DNA from 4 places in the Desulforamulus ruminis DSM 2154 genome. Region 1 is predicted to be linked to each of the others. Evidence: riboswitches for the same ligand, from Rfam matches in the RefSeq annotation. Region 1 holds a riboswitch; each other region holds the start of a gene.
The links. A riboswitch is a leader RNA that binds a small molecule or an ion and turns the genes downstream of it on or off. The one in region 1 is predicted to bind cyclic di-AMP.
Positions count from the first base shown of each region.

Region 1 (3,249 bases):
CCATAACCAAGTATTTTTAAGCAGGCTTAAGGCCTGCTTTTTGCTTATGAGATGAAGGGGTGTAACGGGCATATTTTAGAACTTTTTCTAATAATCATTAGGAGATTGTCCCTGGGAGGGATGCCCGTGGAAACCTTTGAACAAAAAGTGCTTTTAATTTTTTTTACTGCCCTGGGAATTATGCTGGGGGCGGTGCTGATCGGTTCCCTGGCTGCGGTACTGGTACGGGAGCCTTCTCTGACGGTGATGTTAAAATTAGCCCGGGATATTAAAATTTGGGCCATTGCAGCAGCCATCGGGGGAACCTTTTCGACCTTTGAAATTCTGGAAAGCGGTCTTTTTAACGGAGAGGTCCGGGCGGTGGTCAAACAAATTTTTTATATCCTTAGTGCTCTGGCGGGAACCCAGGCCGGTTATTATCTGATACTGGCCATCTGCGGGGGAAGTTCCGAATGAAGTGGAGATGGCTAAAGAGTCTGGCTTTCTTCCTGCTGGGAGCACTGCTGGGAGCTGCGGCAATTAATGTTCTGATTGGCCATCAAGTGGACCGCTTGGCCATGACCAACCGGATTTTACAAACCCGGCTGGAGGATACCACCGTTGAACTGCAAAGAATCAAAGAAAGCTCCAGCCAAAAGGAAAAGTATACTGTGAATGCGGTTGAAACCTACTTATTGCTGGATTCCCGAGAGGGTTTGACCGAATATGACGACATAAGGCTCAAACTGGAAGTGAACGAAAAAATAAAGATCTGGCTGAAACCATTAATGGGTCAAGAGGTAAAAACCCTGGATATCCTTTGGATACCCAGCGTAGTGGATAACCGGGAAATTGAAGTGAATGGAAACCACTACCAATTAAAAACCTATTTAGCTATTATCAGCGAAAAGATCACCCTTTACCTAAAAGTAACGCTTCAAAAAAAGGAAAAAAATCAAGTTTAGAAAAATAAAAAGAGATGAAAAAACAGTCCCTGAAACGATTGATTGAGATTGAGGAAAACCATTTCGTACAAAGAACTAAAACGGATTTTTTTAAAGGAAAATGAGGCTGTACTTTGTAATTTAACAGGCGTAGTATTGGTTCAGTGACAACCATACAATCTTATAAGCGCTGAATTCAGTTGAAACGGGGGAACCAATTTTCAGGGGTGAATCCATCACGTTATGGTAGGGTTAATCTTCGACCCGAATCCGTCAGCTAACCTCGTAAGCGTGGAAGAAATAATCCGGGTTTTGACCTGGATTACTTGTCATGCCATGCCAACGGACGGTGCTTTTAAGCGCCGTTATTTTTATGTTCTGGGAGGCAATAATAATGTTTAGGTACAGCCGGAATTTTCAGTTTGGGGGACAGGTCAATTTGTTTCAAATGTTGAAACGTTTCATTATAGGAAAACCCTTGCATAACCAGGACATTGTCCGGGAAAAGCTTCCCAAATGGAAAGCCCTGGCCATTTTTTCTTCCGATGCTTTATCTTCCGTGGCCTACGGTCCGGAGATGGTGATTGCTATGCTCACCGTTCCGGGATTTGTGGCCTATGGGTATGTGGCGCCGGTATCACTGGCCATCCTGCTTCTTCTAGGGCTGGTGACCATTTCTTATGTCCAGGTGGCCAAGGCCAACCCTGGCGGCGGAGGCTCCTATTCCGTGGGCAAAAAAAATCTGGGGGAGATACCCTCCCTGATCGCCGCCGCCGCTTTGTTAATTGATTATAGCCTTACGGTGGCGGTGAGTATTTCTTCCGGCACCGATGCCATTATCTCAGCCCTGCCTGTTCTAATACCCCATCGCGTGGGTATTGATTTATTTGTATTGTTTGGTATATTAATGCTTATTAACCTGAGGGGCATTCGGGAATCATCCACAGCCTTTGTTTTTCCAACCTATGGTTTTATCCTAGGTATCTTTTTTCTGCTGGGTACCGGCCTGTATCACGCTTTAACCGGAGCCGCTCCGGTGATCCCGTCTTCCTCCCTGGAAGCGCATTTTAACTGGGCTGTTCTTTTTTTAGCCCTGAAGGCTTTTTCTAACGGCTGCAGTTCCATGACCGGGATTGAAGCTATCTCCAACGGAGTTCCCATGTTTAAGGAACCCGGATACCGCAATGCCCAGGTAACCACCTACTGCATGTCCGTCCTGCTGGGAACCATGTTTTTGGGCATTACCTTTTTAAATATGCATTTTCATTTGCTGCAGCAGGAAAATGTAACCATGTTGTCACAGTTGGCGGAAGGTGTATTTGGGCGGGGGTGGCTTTATTATTACATCCAGGTGTTGACCATGTTAATCCTTTACCTGGCGGCCAACACCGCTTATAATGGTTTGCCTCCGCTCCTGTCCCTGCTGGCCAGGGACGGTTACATGCCGAGGTATCTTGCGGCCCGGGGAGACCGATTGGTTTTTTCTAACGGCATTGTTTTTTTAAGTGTTATTTCTGCATTATTAATTATTGGCTATAATGGTAATACGGAACACCTTATCTCTCTATATGCGGTAGGCGTATTCCTTTCCTTCACCATTGCTCAGTCCGGTATGGTGGTGCACTGGCGCCGGGAAGGGACCGCAGGATGGAAAGGAAGAGCCCTGCTAAACGGGGTGGGGGCATCCATCACCGGAATTGTTGTACTGGTGATTATGGTTACTAAATTCACTGCCGGAGCCTGGTTGATCCTGCTGGCCATTCCCCTGCAAATCTATATTTTTAAAAGAATTCATTGCCACTATCAGGACATGAGAGAACAACTGGTTTTACCACAGGAAATATTAGAAAGCCACCAGGTACCGGTTCGTCAGGGCAAACATTGGGTGATTGTTCCGGTGGCGGGGGTTAACCGGGTGGTAGCCAATACCCTGGGTTATGCCAAAAGGCTGTCACCCCATGTGGTGGCATTGTATGTGGCTACCGATGATGTTGCCTATGAAAAAGTTCAGGGGCGTTGGGAGCGATGGAATCCCGGCGTGGAATTAAAAGCCATCAAATCCAACTATCGTACAATTCTAAAACCATTGCTTCAATATATCGATGAGATTGAGCAGATAAGCCAGCCGGAAGACTTTATCACCGTTTTAATACCGGAGTTTGAGACCAAGAAATGGTGGCACAGGCTGCTGCACAATCAAACCGGGTTTATTCTGCGCACGCTGCTAATTATGAATAAGCGTGTAGCTGTTACCGTAGTACCCTATCACCTTGAAAAATGACCCAGAGGGTAAAGAGAATGTGGAGGGAGTTATTTGCAGTTTTTG
Region 1 covers NC_015589.1:575,992-579,240, forward strand. Annotated here, with positions in the region: gene DESRU_RS02840 (long-chain-fatty-acid--CoA ligase) at 1-6, shown strand, start outside; gene DESRU_RS02845 (YtrH family sporulation protein) at 121-456, shown strand; gene DESRU_RS02850 (sporulation membrane protein YtrI) at 453-944, shown strand; cyclic di-AMP (ydaO/yuaA leader) riboswitch at 1,102-1,230, shown strand; gene DESRU_RS02855 (APC family permease) at 1,318-3,204, shown strand; gene DESRU_RS02860 (hypothetical protein) at 3,238-3,249, shown strand, end outside.

Region 2 (3,249 bases), 1.1 Mb from region 1:
CCGTTTGGCGGTTCCCTATACGGGCATGATTATTTCCACCCGGGAAAGTCCCCAATACCGGGATATGCTGCTCAATTACGGCATCTCTCAGATTTCCGCCGGTTCCTGTACCGGGGTGGGAGGATATAAAAAAGAGGCCGAGCGTCTGGCCTGTTTGGCCGATGGAAAAACCGACTGCTGTTGTGACGATACACCGCCGCAGTTTGCCGTGGATGATCACCGCAGCCCGGATGAAGTTCTGAACTCGGTTTGTCAGTCCGGCTGGCTGCCCAGCTACTGTACCGCCTGTTACCGTAAAGGCCGCACCGGGGACCGCTTTATGGCACTGGCTAAAAACGGGGAAATTCAAAACGTATGCCAGCCCAACGCCATTCTCACCTTTAAAGAATACCTGTTGGACTATGCCTCTCCGGAAACCAGGGAACTGGGAGATGAGACCATCCGCCGTCATCTGGAAGAAATTAAAAGTCCGGAAATTCGCAGGATTACTGAAGACCGGTTAAAACAAATTGAGCAAGGGGCCAGAGATTTATACTTTTAATGGCCAAAAACAGCCTGTTAAGTTGAGAACAGGCTGTTTTTTTTGTTAACCCCTATGAATTTTTCGGAATGAAGTTATAATAGGAATGAAGTTATAATATAAACGCAGACAAAAATTTTTCGGAGGTTTTTATCTTGCAGAGTGGAGAGGTTCATTTAGCCAAGTACATGAACATTGCCGCGGACATTGCGGACAGGATCGTAAGGGGAGAATATCAAGAGGGCCAAAAGATATTTGGCCGGTCAACTTTGGCGGGGAAGTATAATGTTTCGCCGGAGACCATTCGCCGGGCTTTGATTTTGTTGCAGGAAGCAGGAATTGTTCAAGTTACACCAGGGGTGGGAGTGGCTGTTAAGTCCCTTGACGCGGCGCAGAAATATTTGGAGGACTTTGGTCAAAGACGGGTGCTCCAGGGTTTGCATGAACAGTTGTATGATTTGGTCAAGAAACGGGATCAATTAAATGAAGAAATATCCAAGTTGATCGAGGAATTAATGGAGCATACCCTTCAGGTGGAATCAAGATTTAACAAAATTGAAGAGTGGAAAGTATTACCCGAATCCCCGCTGGTGGGAAAATATCTTTCCCAATTGGAACTGTGCGATCAGAGCCGTGTTTTGACTATTCAAAGAAAAGATGTGGGCGAAATTGTTAATCCTACTTCAAAAAATGTGATTGAAGGCGGCGATATTATTACCATCTTTGGAACTTTAAGCGCCTCCTGTAAAAAAGGATTAGTAAGAGTTTAATAAACATTAGAATATGATTTATAAAAAAGGTGCTAAGGCATCTTTTTTATGTTGAATTCAAAACAACTTGCATGATATAATGAGTTGTGGCAACTTTATAAAAACATGACGTTGCCTGGAAAAATATGCTTAATTCCGTGATCGGAAGCGGAGGAACCAATTCCGGGGTGAATCCTATGTTAATAGGTAGGGTTTCCTTTCGACCCGAACCCGTCAGCTAACTTCGTAAGCATGAAGGAAAGGATGGGATAGTATGTCTGTAAAGATGTGGCAGGACGAACAGCAGTTAGAATGGGAGAAAAGGGACATTGCCCTTAGAAGGGCGGCAGAATTAAAGGATCAAATTACAGAATACCTGGAGCAGAAAAAAAGTATACCGGACGGGTTTGAAATCCAAGGAGAATACACCAAGGCAAAAAGTGAGTTGCTGGAGTATTTTAATGCCACTGAGGAACAGTGGAATGACTGGCGCTGGCAGATGGCCAACCGGATTAGAGATGTCAGAATTTTAAGCCGGTTGGTTCGCCTGGAATCCGACGAATTTAACGATATCGAAAAGGTAGGCCGTCAGTTCCGCTGGGCTGTTTCGCCCTATTATTTAGCCCTTGCCATTGCCGGCGGAAAAGAAGGCCCGGTTTGGCGCCAGGCTATCCCCAGCGGCCTGGAGATTCTTGACCGCTACGGCAAGGAAGATCCCATGGGAGAGGAGTTTACTTCTCCTGCGGCCGGTATTACCCGTCGTTACCCGGACCGCTTAATTATCAACGTAACCAATCAGTGCGCCATGTATTGCCGTCATTGCCAGAGACGCAGGAACATCGGAGATATTGATGTTCATAAGCCCAGGCAAGTGCTGGAGGCTTCCCTGCGGTACATCAGAGAAAATCCCGAAATCAGGGACGTTTTAATAACCGGGGGAGATGCGTTGCTCCTATCCAACAAGCAGTTGGACTGGCTGTTAACCGAGCTTGACAATATCCCCCATGTTGAAATCAAACGGATTGGCAGCCGGATACCGGTGACCATGCCCCAAAGGGTTACTTCCCAGCTATGCTCCGTGCTGGAGAAGCACCCGCCCATTTACATGAATACTCAGTTTAATCATCCCCTGGAAGTGACTCCTGAGGCCAAGAAAGCGTGCGATATGCTGATAAAGGCCGGAGTTGTGCTGGGTAACCAGGCGGTTTTGTTGAAAGACATCAACAATGATCCCCATGTCATGAAGCGGTTAAACCACAGCCTCTTGCGCATTCGGGTGAAACCCTATTACATTTTTCATGCGAAAGCGGTGAAGGGTACCCGGCATTTTATCACCGGGGTGCAAGACGGTATTAACATTATGGAACAATTGAGAGGGTTTACCTCCGGTCTGGCGGTACCCACTTACATTATCAACGCCCCCAATGGTTATGGAAAAACGCCGATCCTACCCCAGTATATTCTAGAAAATAAAAATGATCATGTAACGATCCGTACCTGGGAAAAACGAGTTATTCCCTATTCCGTCAGCGGTTAGCTTATAAGACTGCGGTAAACCAGAAAGCGTCCCCAATTTATCTTTTATAAAATAATGAGCTGCGTAAAAGGAACGATTCTGTGTTCTTTTTGCGCAGCCCTTTTATTTTGCGCTGGTTCAGCAGATAAAATTTTTTTCCGAAGCAAATTTATGATTGACAAGAACGAATGTTTGGTATAAAATCACAACAAAACAAATGTTCGGTGGTGTTAAACATGATTAAAAGTGTTGAATTCAATGGGGGTTTTATCCCTCCGGGAACCGTCCTCCCTTTGGAATCCTCCTCCAATTTTGATTTTACCGATGAAGTTCTCACCTGGTTGGGAAACAAAGATTCTTCTTTGGATACCCGGGTGGGCATGGGGGTTTGTTACTTGACGGCATTTTTTATGATCGGACAAATATTCCGGTATGTGTTTTCCTGACAAAGGGAAACAATGCCC
Region 2 covers NC_015589.1:1,663,821-1,667,069, forward strand. Annotated here, with positions in the region: gene hydG ([FeFe] hydrogenase H-cluster radical SAM maturase HydG) at 1-541, shown strand, start outside; gene DESRU_RS08325 (winged helix-turn-helix domain-containing protein) at 676-1,290, shown strand; cyclic di-AMP (ydaO/yuaA leader) riboswitch at 1,407-1,537, shown strand; gene eam (glutamate 2,3-aminomutase) at 1,544-2,806, shown strand; gene DESRU_RS08335 (hypothetical protein) at 2,974-3,231, shown strand.
Region 2: it holds a riboswitch for cyclic di-AMP, as region 1 does, so the genes downstream of both, eam (glutamate 2,3-aminomutase) here and DESRU_RS02855 (APC family permease) in region 1, are expected to answer to the same signal.

Region 3 (3,249 bases), 430 kb from region 1:
AAGGTATGGACTTTCTGGTCGTCTTTCATGGCGGTGTAAAGGCACTCCAGTTCCACTTCACCGTCAATGATTACTTTATTGCGGATAATTTTAACATTGGTGATTTCAACATCGCACATGCAGCGCAGGACCTTTTCAACATCGGGCTTGCGTTCCGGAATTTCAAATTCGTCATCAATCAATACTTGTTTGGAGCCACTGCCTACCAATTGCTCCAGATTCATTTGTTCGGACTCGCATTCAAACCCCTCCGGGCATTCAACCAGGGCATCCACTTCACGGGTTTCGGTGATCCTGGCCGTAACCATAATTACTGCCGCTACATCCCAATCCGCGGCGCACTTGGGATTTCTGGTCAGGCTCACATCCTCTACCACAATGTCAACTTCCTTGTTCATGCCGGGACGGGCGCCTTCAACATCCACAAAATCCACAAAATCGATTTCGTCATGAAAGGTGTGTACAGACTGGTCATCTTTAAAGGCAGAATACATCACTCTCAGTTTAAGGGTTCCTTCAACAATAACCTTATCGGGAATAACCTCAACCTTCCTCAGCTTAACCTTGGTGTCAATGGCAAGGATCTCTTCAATTTCGGGTTTTTCCTCTGGTACGGAGAGGGTTCCACGAACTATGGTTTGCTCGGTATTTTCAGCGATTACCTCTTCCACGGTCAGCCTTTCTGTTCTTAACGGTTCGGTCGTGGTTCCGGCTCTCTCGTAGGCGCGTGTTTTACGGTACCGCGTCTTAGGCTGCCTCTTCATGGCCATTTATCATAGCCTCCTTTCAGAATATCTCCTTAATATATATATTGGTTTGGCTGGAGAAATGTGCTGAAAATGTGGTCAATCCTCAAGAAAATGAAAAAAAACAGGAGGAAATATATCCTCCTGCTGCCTTATTCTGGTATTTTGTTCATTATCCAGGCTTTATTCCAAGGACACGGTTTGTCCCGAAACGTTATCTGCGGGCAAATTCCTGCACCCAGATATAACCATAACCATTATAACTCTGGTAAACTCCCACACCAATTTCATTATAATTGGCATTTAAAATGTTCGCCCGGTGACCGGAGCTGTTCATCCAGTCGGTCATGACCTGCTGGGCGGTCTTCTGTCCCATGGCAATATTTTCGCCGGCGGCCGTGTAACTAATTCCCTGCTGGCGCATCATGTCAAAGGGGGAACCGTAAGTGGGAGAAGTGTGAGAAAAATATTTTTTATTGTACATATCCTGAGCCTTTAACTGAGCTACAGCGGTTAAGTCCTGCTTGGCCACCACCGGTTTAAGTCCCTGTTTGGCCCGTTCCGCGTTGACCAGATCCACTACCTGCTGCTGCAACTGGTTCATGCTGGCATCCGAGGAACCGGAGCCTTCATTTGGTTCCCCATCCCCAGGTGTAGGAGTGGGGGTCGGCGTGGGCGTAGGCTTCGGCGTTGCGGGCTTACTGCTTCCCTTGGTGGCCAGTAGTTGAACACAAAGCTTGCCACTGGTGGTGTTGACCATGGCCACACCCACGCAGTCGTACTTGGCGTTTAAAACCGAGCTGTTGCCATAGCAAGTTAGTTGCTTATCAACCATGGCCTTTACATCGCTACCGCGGACAACGGTTTGTCCAAGGGATTTGTAACCTCCGTTTTTAGCTACCTGATACAGGTTTGCGGTGCTGGGAATCTGGCCGGTCTTCTGGTAGGCGCTTAAGAGTTGGGCTGCCTGAGCACATAGCTGGGAATCGTACTGCAGGGCCGGAAGTCCCGCTTTAGACCGATTCGCATTCACCAGGGCAACCATTTGCTGGCCATCCTTGTCTACAGCCAAAGCCGCTTGGGGGCTAGCCATGGATACCAGAAAGGCGAGCGTGAACAAGGTCGCAAGAAACATGGAAACTCTTTTTAAACGAAACTGCACTTTCTTTCTCCTCCTTTTTGCCTCCGGAGTTAGCTGACGGGTTCGGGCAAGGATAACCCTACCTAAAAAATAAAAGGATTCACCCCCAAATGGCTGGTTCCTCCGTACCCGGGACCTCCCGGGATTCGGCATGAATTTTACCCTTCCGGCAGAACCGGAAGGCCTGTCCTAAATATACAAAAAAATGGATTTTCTTACAAAAACCGTATGACATGCCAATCATTGAATCAATTAGATTCTATAGGCAATGATCAAAGTTTCTGGATAAATTCTCATGATTGATCATCTATACCATTATTTACTATGGAACAAAACCCCGGGATTTTCGTCCCCGGGGTTGGTCTAGCTTATAACTCCACATTTAATTTTTCCAGTACCCGTTGAATAGGGTTAAATACCGTCACTTTATCAGAACCTGCAAACAGCAGACCAACGGCCCGGTTGCCTTCCGTCAGCACCAGGGACCCGCTGTCTCCGCCCTGGGACTTCATATTGGTCACCACCTGGCCGCTAAAATGAGCGGTGCTTTCATCGTCCAGTTTTACCTCCAGCGTAGCACCTACGGCAGTAACGGTCCCCTTGGTGATACCGGTGGTTCTGCCGCTTTTTACAACCGGCATGCCGGGTCTGGCTTCAGCCAACCCTTCAATTCGCCCAATCCCCAGAACTTCTTCAAAGATAACATTCTCGCGAACCGGCCGGGCCACGGCACAGTCAACCAAATTTTCCGCCCTGCCGCGCTTAAAAAATCTTAAATCATAATTGGGTCGAAGGGTATGCACCAAAATATTGGCCAACCGGGCCGCAACGTTGGCTACCGGACAGGTGGCTAGAGATTCTCCCTTTTGCAGGGGAATGTACCGGAGCAAAGTGGCAATCCGGTTATCTTTGGTGCCGCCATCATATTCCCCGGGCTGTAAAATGGGATCTCCCACAGCGGCCCGGCCGTCATTGCCATTGGAGGCATTGGCTAAAATATGATTATTGGAAAGAATTAATTTTTCCCCGGTATCCCGGTCCCGCACCACGGCCCCAAAGGTACCGGCGGTAATGCGGTAATGGCCGATACTGACCCCGGGTTGGGCCGGTCGAATGACCTGGGTGCGTTCACTCAACAAGCGGACTTCGCCAATTTCGATGACGTCTGTTTCCAGGCCGTTAATTTTATAAGGTACAAGATTTTCCCTGCTGAGATTCTCAGAAGTCTCTTTCTTTTTAACAAATACAATAATGGCGGGCCTTTCCGTCCGTTCCAAGCCCACATGCTTGTAACCAACACCCACGCCTACAACATTATTCATGCCCAGCAGCCTCCACCGGGCACGTTCAACGGTCTTTAAA
Region 3 covers NC_015589.1:148,158-151,406, reverse strand. Annotated here, with positions in the region: gene DESRU_RS00785 (DUF3794 and LysM peptidoglycan-binding domain-containing protein) at 1-770, opposite strand, end outside; gene DESRU_RS00780 (CAP domain-containing protein) at 961-1,908, opposite strand; cyclic di-AMP (ydaO/yuaA leader) riboswitch at 1,912-2,049, opposite strand; gene DESRU_RS00775 (chymotrypsin family serine protease) at 2,256-3,249, opposite strand, start outside.
Region 3: it holds a riboswitch for cyclic di-AMP, as region 1 does, so the genes downstream of both, DESRU_RS00780 (CAP domain-containing protein) here and DESRU_RS02855 (APC family permease) in region 1, are expected to answer to the same signal.

Region 4 (3,249 bases), 320 kb from region 1:
GCCGGCTGGGTATATGCTTATATTTTTAAAGCCATTGGCGGGGGGTTAATGACTGCGGATCCAAAGGTATCCGAGCAGGCCTTTAACACCTTTGTCAGCAGTGTTTGGTCCCCTTTAATCTGGCAGTGGATTGTTTTGATTGTAACCGGTGCCGTAATTTTGGCAGGAGTTAAGAACGGCATTGAACGGATGACCAAAACCCTGCTGCCTATTTTGTTTGTTTTATTGCTGATCTGCGATATCCGGGCCCTGACTTTACCCGGAGCCAGTGAAGGACTGGCCTTTCTCTTTAAACCCGACTTTGCCCAAATTACCGGGGCTACGGTTTTAGCGGCCATGGGTCTGGCCTTCTTTAAACTGTCTGTAGGTATGGGTGCCATGATTACTTACGGCAGTTATATTGGCAAAGGGGAAAACCTGATCGGCACCGGGGTAAAGGTTGCCTTGGCCGATACTGTGGTTTCCATGATGGCCGGCATGGCTATTTTCCCGGCGGTCTTTGCCTTTGGTTTTAGTCCTACAGATGGTGCTAAATTGCTCTTTATGACCATTCCCATGGTATTTAATTCCATGCCCTTCGGACAGGTGTTCCTGACGCTTTTCTTTATCTTAAGTTCCATCGCCGCCACCGGTGCCATGATCTCGCTTTTTGAAGTGCCGGTTGCTTACTTGCGTGAGGAAAGAAATTGGTCCAGAAAAAGAGCCACGGTGGTTACCGCCCTGGGGATGGCCCTGATTGGAAGTACGGCTACTCTTTCCAACAGCCTGTTGGCAGATTTCCACCTGTTTGGTAAGACCTTGTTTGATCTTTATGATTATACCAGTTCCAACTTGTTGCTTCCCATTACCGGTCTAGCCATTGCTCTTTTTGCCGGCTGGAAGCTAAGCCGGTGGGATATAGCCGATGAAATATCCAACTCCGGGAGCTTGAATAACAAGAGGCTGATTCAAGGATATTGGTTAGTCGTCCGGTTTGTGGTGCCGGTGGCCATCGTGATTGTGTTGCTGAGCGGCCTGGGTTTGTTTGATTAAACTGTAATATAAGTAAACCCCGCTGTGGCGGGGTTTTACTTATATCTTCATATGATGAATAGAAAATTGCAGGAACCCGGCAGTGGTTCTCTGGGCCCTTTTTAATAAAATTTGAATGGTCTCATCGATGACGGATAGAGGTCTGTTATCCGTCACTTGCGAAAGAAAGTCCGAGGAAAAGGAAGCATTTTTTCTGACCCAGTCCTCCGGGCGGTCTGACAAATGATAAATTCCACCGGAATAAAGGGAGTAATTCTCGTATTGATCTCTGGCCCGATCTTCAAAAAATTTGTGACCTCCTAAAACCTGTCCCCTGGCGTGATGAGGCACGCATAAATCCTGAACGATATGGCAGGCTGCGCCCAGATAAAAAAAGGCTTCCTTATAATAACCCCGCTGCCACTTTTTAAGTGCGCGGTTAAAATATTGCAGGCATTCCGTTGATGCGTCGGGACCGCGCCAAAGGCCGGTTCCCTCCCGCGAATCATAATAATGGCTGATATTTTTAAATCCCCTGTCACACCAGACCGAACCACGATCCATGGCATATAGATAGGAATGAGCGAGCTTTGCTTCTTTGTGAAAACCGTCCTGCTTAAGGATTTCAATGGCCTGCCGGTTGCAAAAATGGTGCGTATCTCTCTGCTGATTGGGGATAACCGCCTGAAAGGGCAGGGTCAGAGCCAACATTACTTTGGCGCAGTTCCATGTAGCATGGGTTAAGGTCATTTAAGCACTCTCCTAGGATGATTGTTTCCAAAATCAGGGGAAAATATGAATAACCTTCTTTTATAGGAAAAAGGACCTATTTTAGAGAAAAAAGAATAAATCTCATTTTTTAAGCAGGAAACTGGAAACAAATGGCGAAATAGCTAATAAAATATAAAATGGGCGCCTAATTTCTATTTTGAGGAAACGGGGGAACCGTTATTTTGGGGGTGAACTACCTGTTGGTAGCGGGCTATCTTTCGGTCCGAACCCGTCAGCTAACCCCGTAGGAGTAGAAAGTGGGGGAAAGAGCGTTTGTCAATAAGGAGGAAACTTTCCTTACTGGTTGCTTCCGTATGTCTGGCAACGGTTCTAGGAACGGGTTCCGCCTACGCGGCACAAGTTACCGTAGCCCAGGGAGATAGCCTGTGGGCTATTGCCAACCGGAATGGAACTACTGTAGAGGCTTTAAAGCAAATCAATCAATTAACTAGCGACAATCTTAGCGTTGGCCAGGTTTTAAACCTGCCGGACTCAGTAAATCAGTCTGTTCGTTCGTCTGCCAATCAATCCCAACAGCAGGTTTCCAGAGGGGGCGGCAGAATTACCGCTGTACTGGATTTTGCCAAGACACTGATCGGGTCCAAATATCGTTCAGGTGGAGAGAGCCCCGCAGGTTTTGACTGCTCCGGTTACGTACGTTATGTCTTTAAAAATTTTAATATTGATTTGGTCCATACTGCTGCCGGGCAATACAACGCCGGTACTGTCATTAAGAAGGAACAATTGGAACCCGCAGACCTGGTGTTCTTTAATACTGGAGGAAGCGGAATTAACCATTCCGGTATTTATATCGGTAATAATCAATTTATTCACTCTTCCAGTTCCAGGGGTGTCCGGATTGATTCCCTCGCCGACAGCTACTGGTCTAAAAATTACCGCGGAGCCAACAGAATTATTCCCTAGCTTATAAAACCCCGGAGAGATTTCCGGGGTTTAAGTATGAAAAACTTCCTGAAAATACAGACCTGCTTCAGGAATAAATAAACGGCACCGTAAAGGTGCCGTTTATTTATTCTTGGTACTCAAAGGTTAAAGCGTCATCTTCGTTCATTGCAAAGTAATCAATCACACCCTCGCCGATCCATACCTTATAGTCTTCACCGTCTTCAAGGCTGTCGTCTGCATCCAAGGTAACGGTCAGCTTATTCTTGGAGATCCCCGCTGCGTCGATATCCAGTTCCTTATGCCCCTTCAAAATGTGAATTCCGGCCCCGCTGGAACTAAAGTCTTCACCTTTCTGAAGAGTTTCATTGAACTGAAGTACAACCGTATTTTTGCTGCTGGCTGTCGCCTTTTCCAGGGCTAACTCATTTTCTCCGGTAGCAAAGGTCCATTCCCCTTTAGCAATAGCTGTAAAAGTTTTAGCATCGTCGGAGTCATCTGCTACGGTTTCCAGCATATTATCAGCCAAGGTAATGCAATATTTGGTGTTGCCGGCCAGCTTTT
Region 4 covers NC_015589.1:894,598-897,846, forward strand. Annotated here, with positions in the region: gene DESRU_RS04415 (sodium-dependent transporter) at 1-1,032, shown strand, start outside; gene DESRU_RS04420 (zinc dependent phospholipase C family protein) at 1,072-1,761, opposite strand; cyclic di-AMP (ydaO/yuaA leader) riboswitch at 1,915-2,049, shown strand; gene DESRU_RS04425 (C40 family peptidase) at 2,056-2,706, shown strand; gene DESRU_RS04430 (S-layer homology domain-containing protein) at 2,813-3,249, opposite strand, start outside.
Region 4: it holds a riboswitch for cyclic di-AMP, as region 1 does, so the genes downstream of both, DESRU_RS04425 (C40 family peptidase) here and DESRU_RS02855 (APC family permease) in region 1, are expected to answer to the same signal.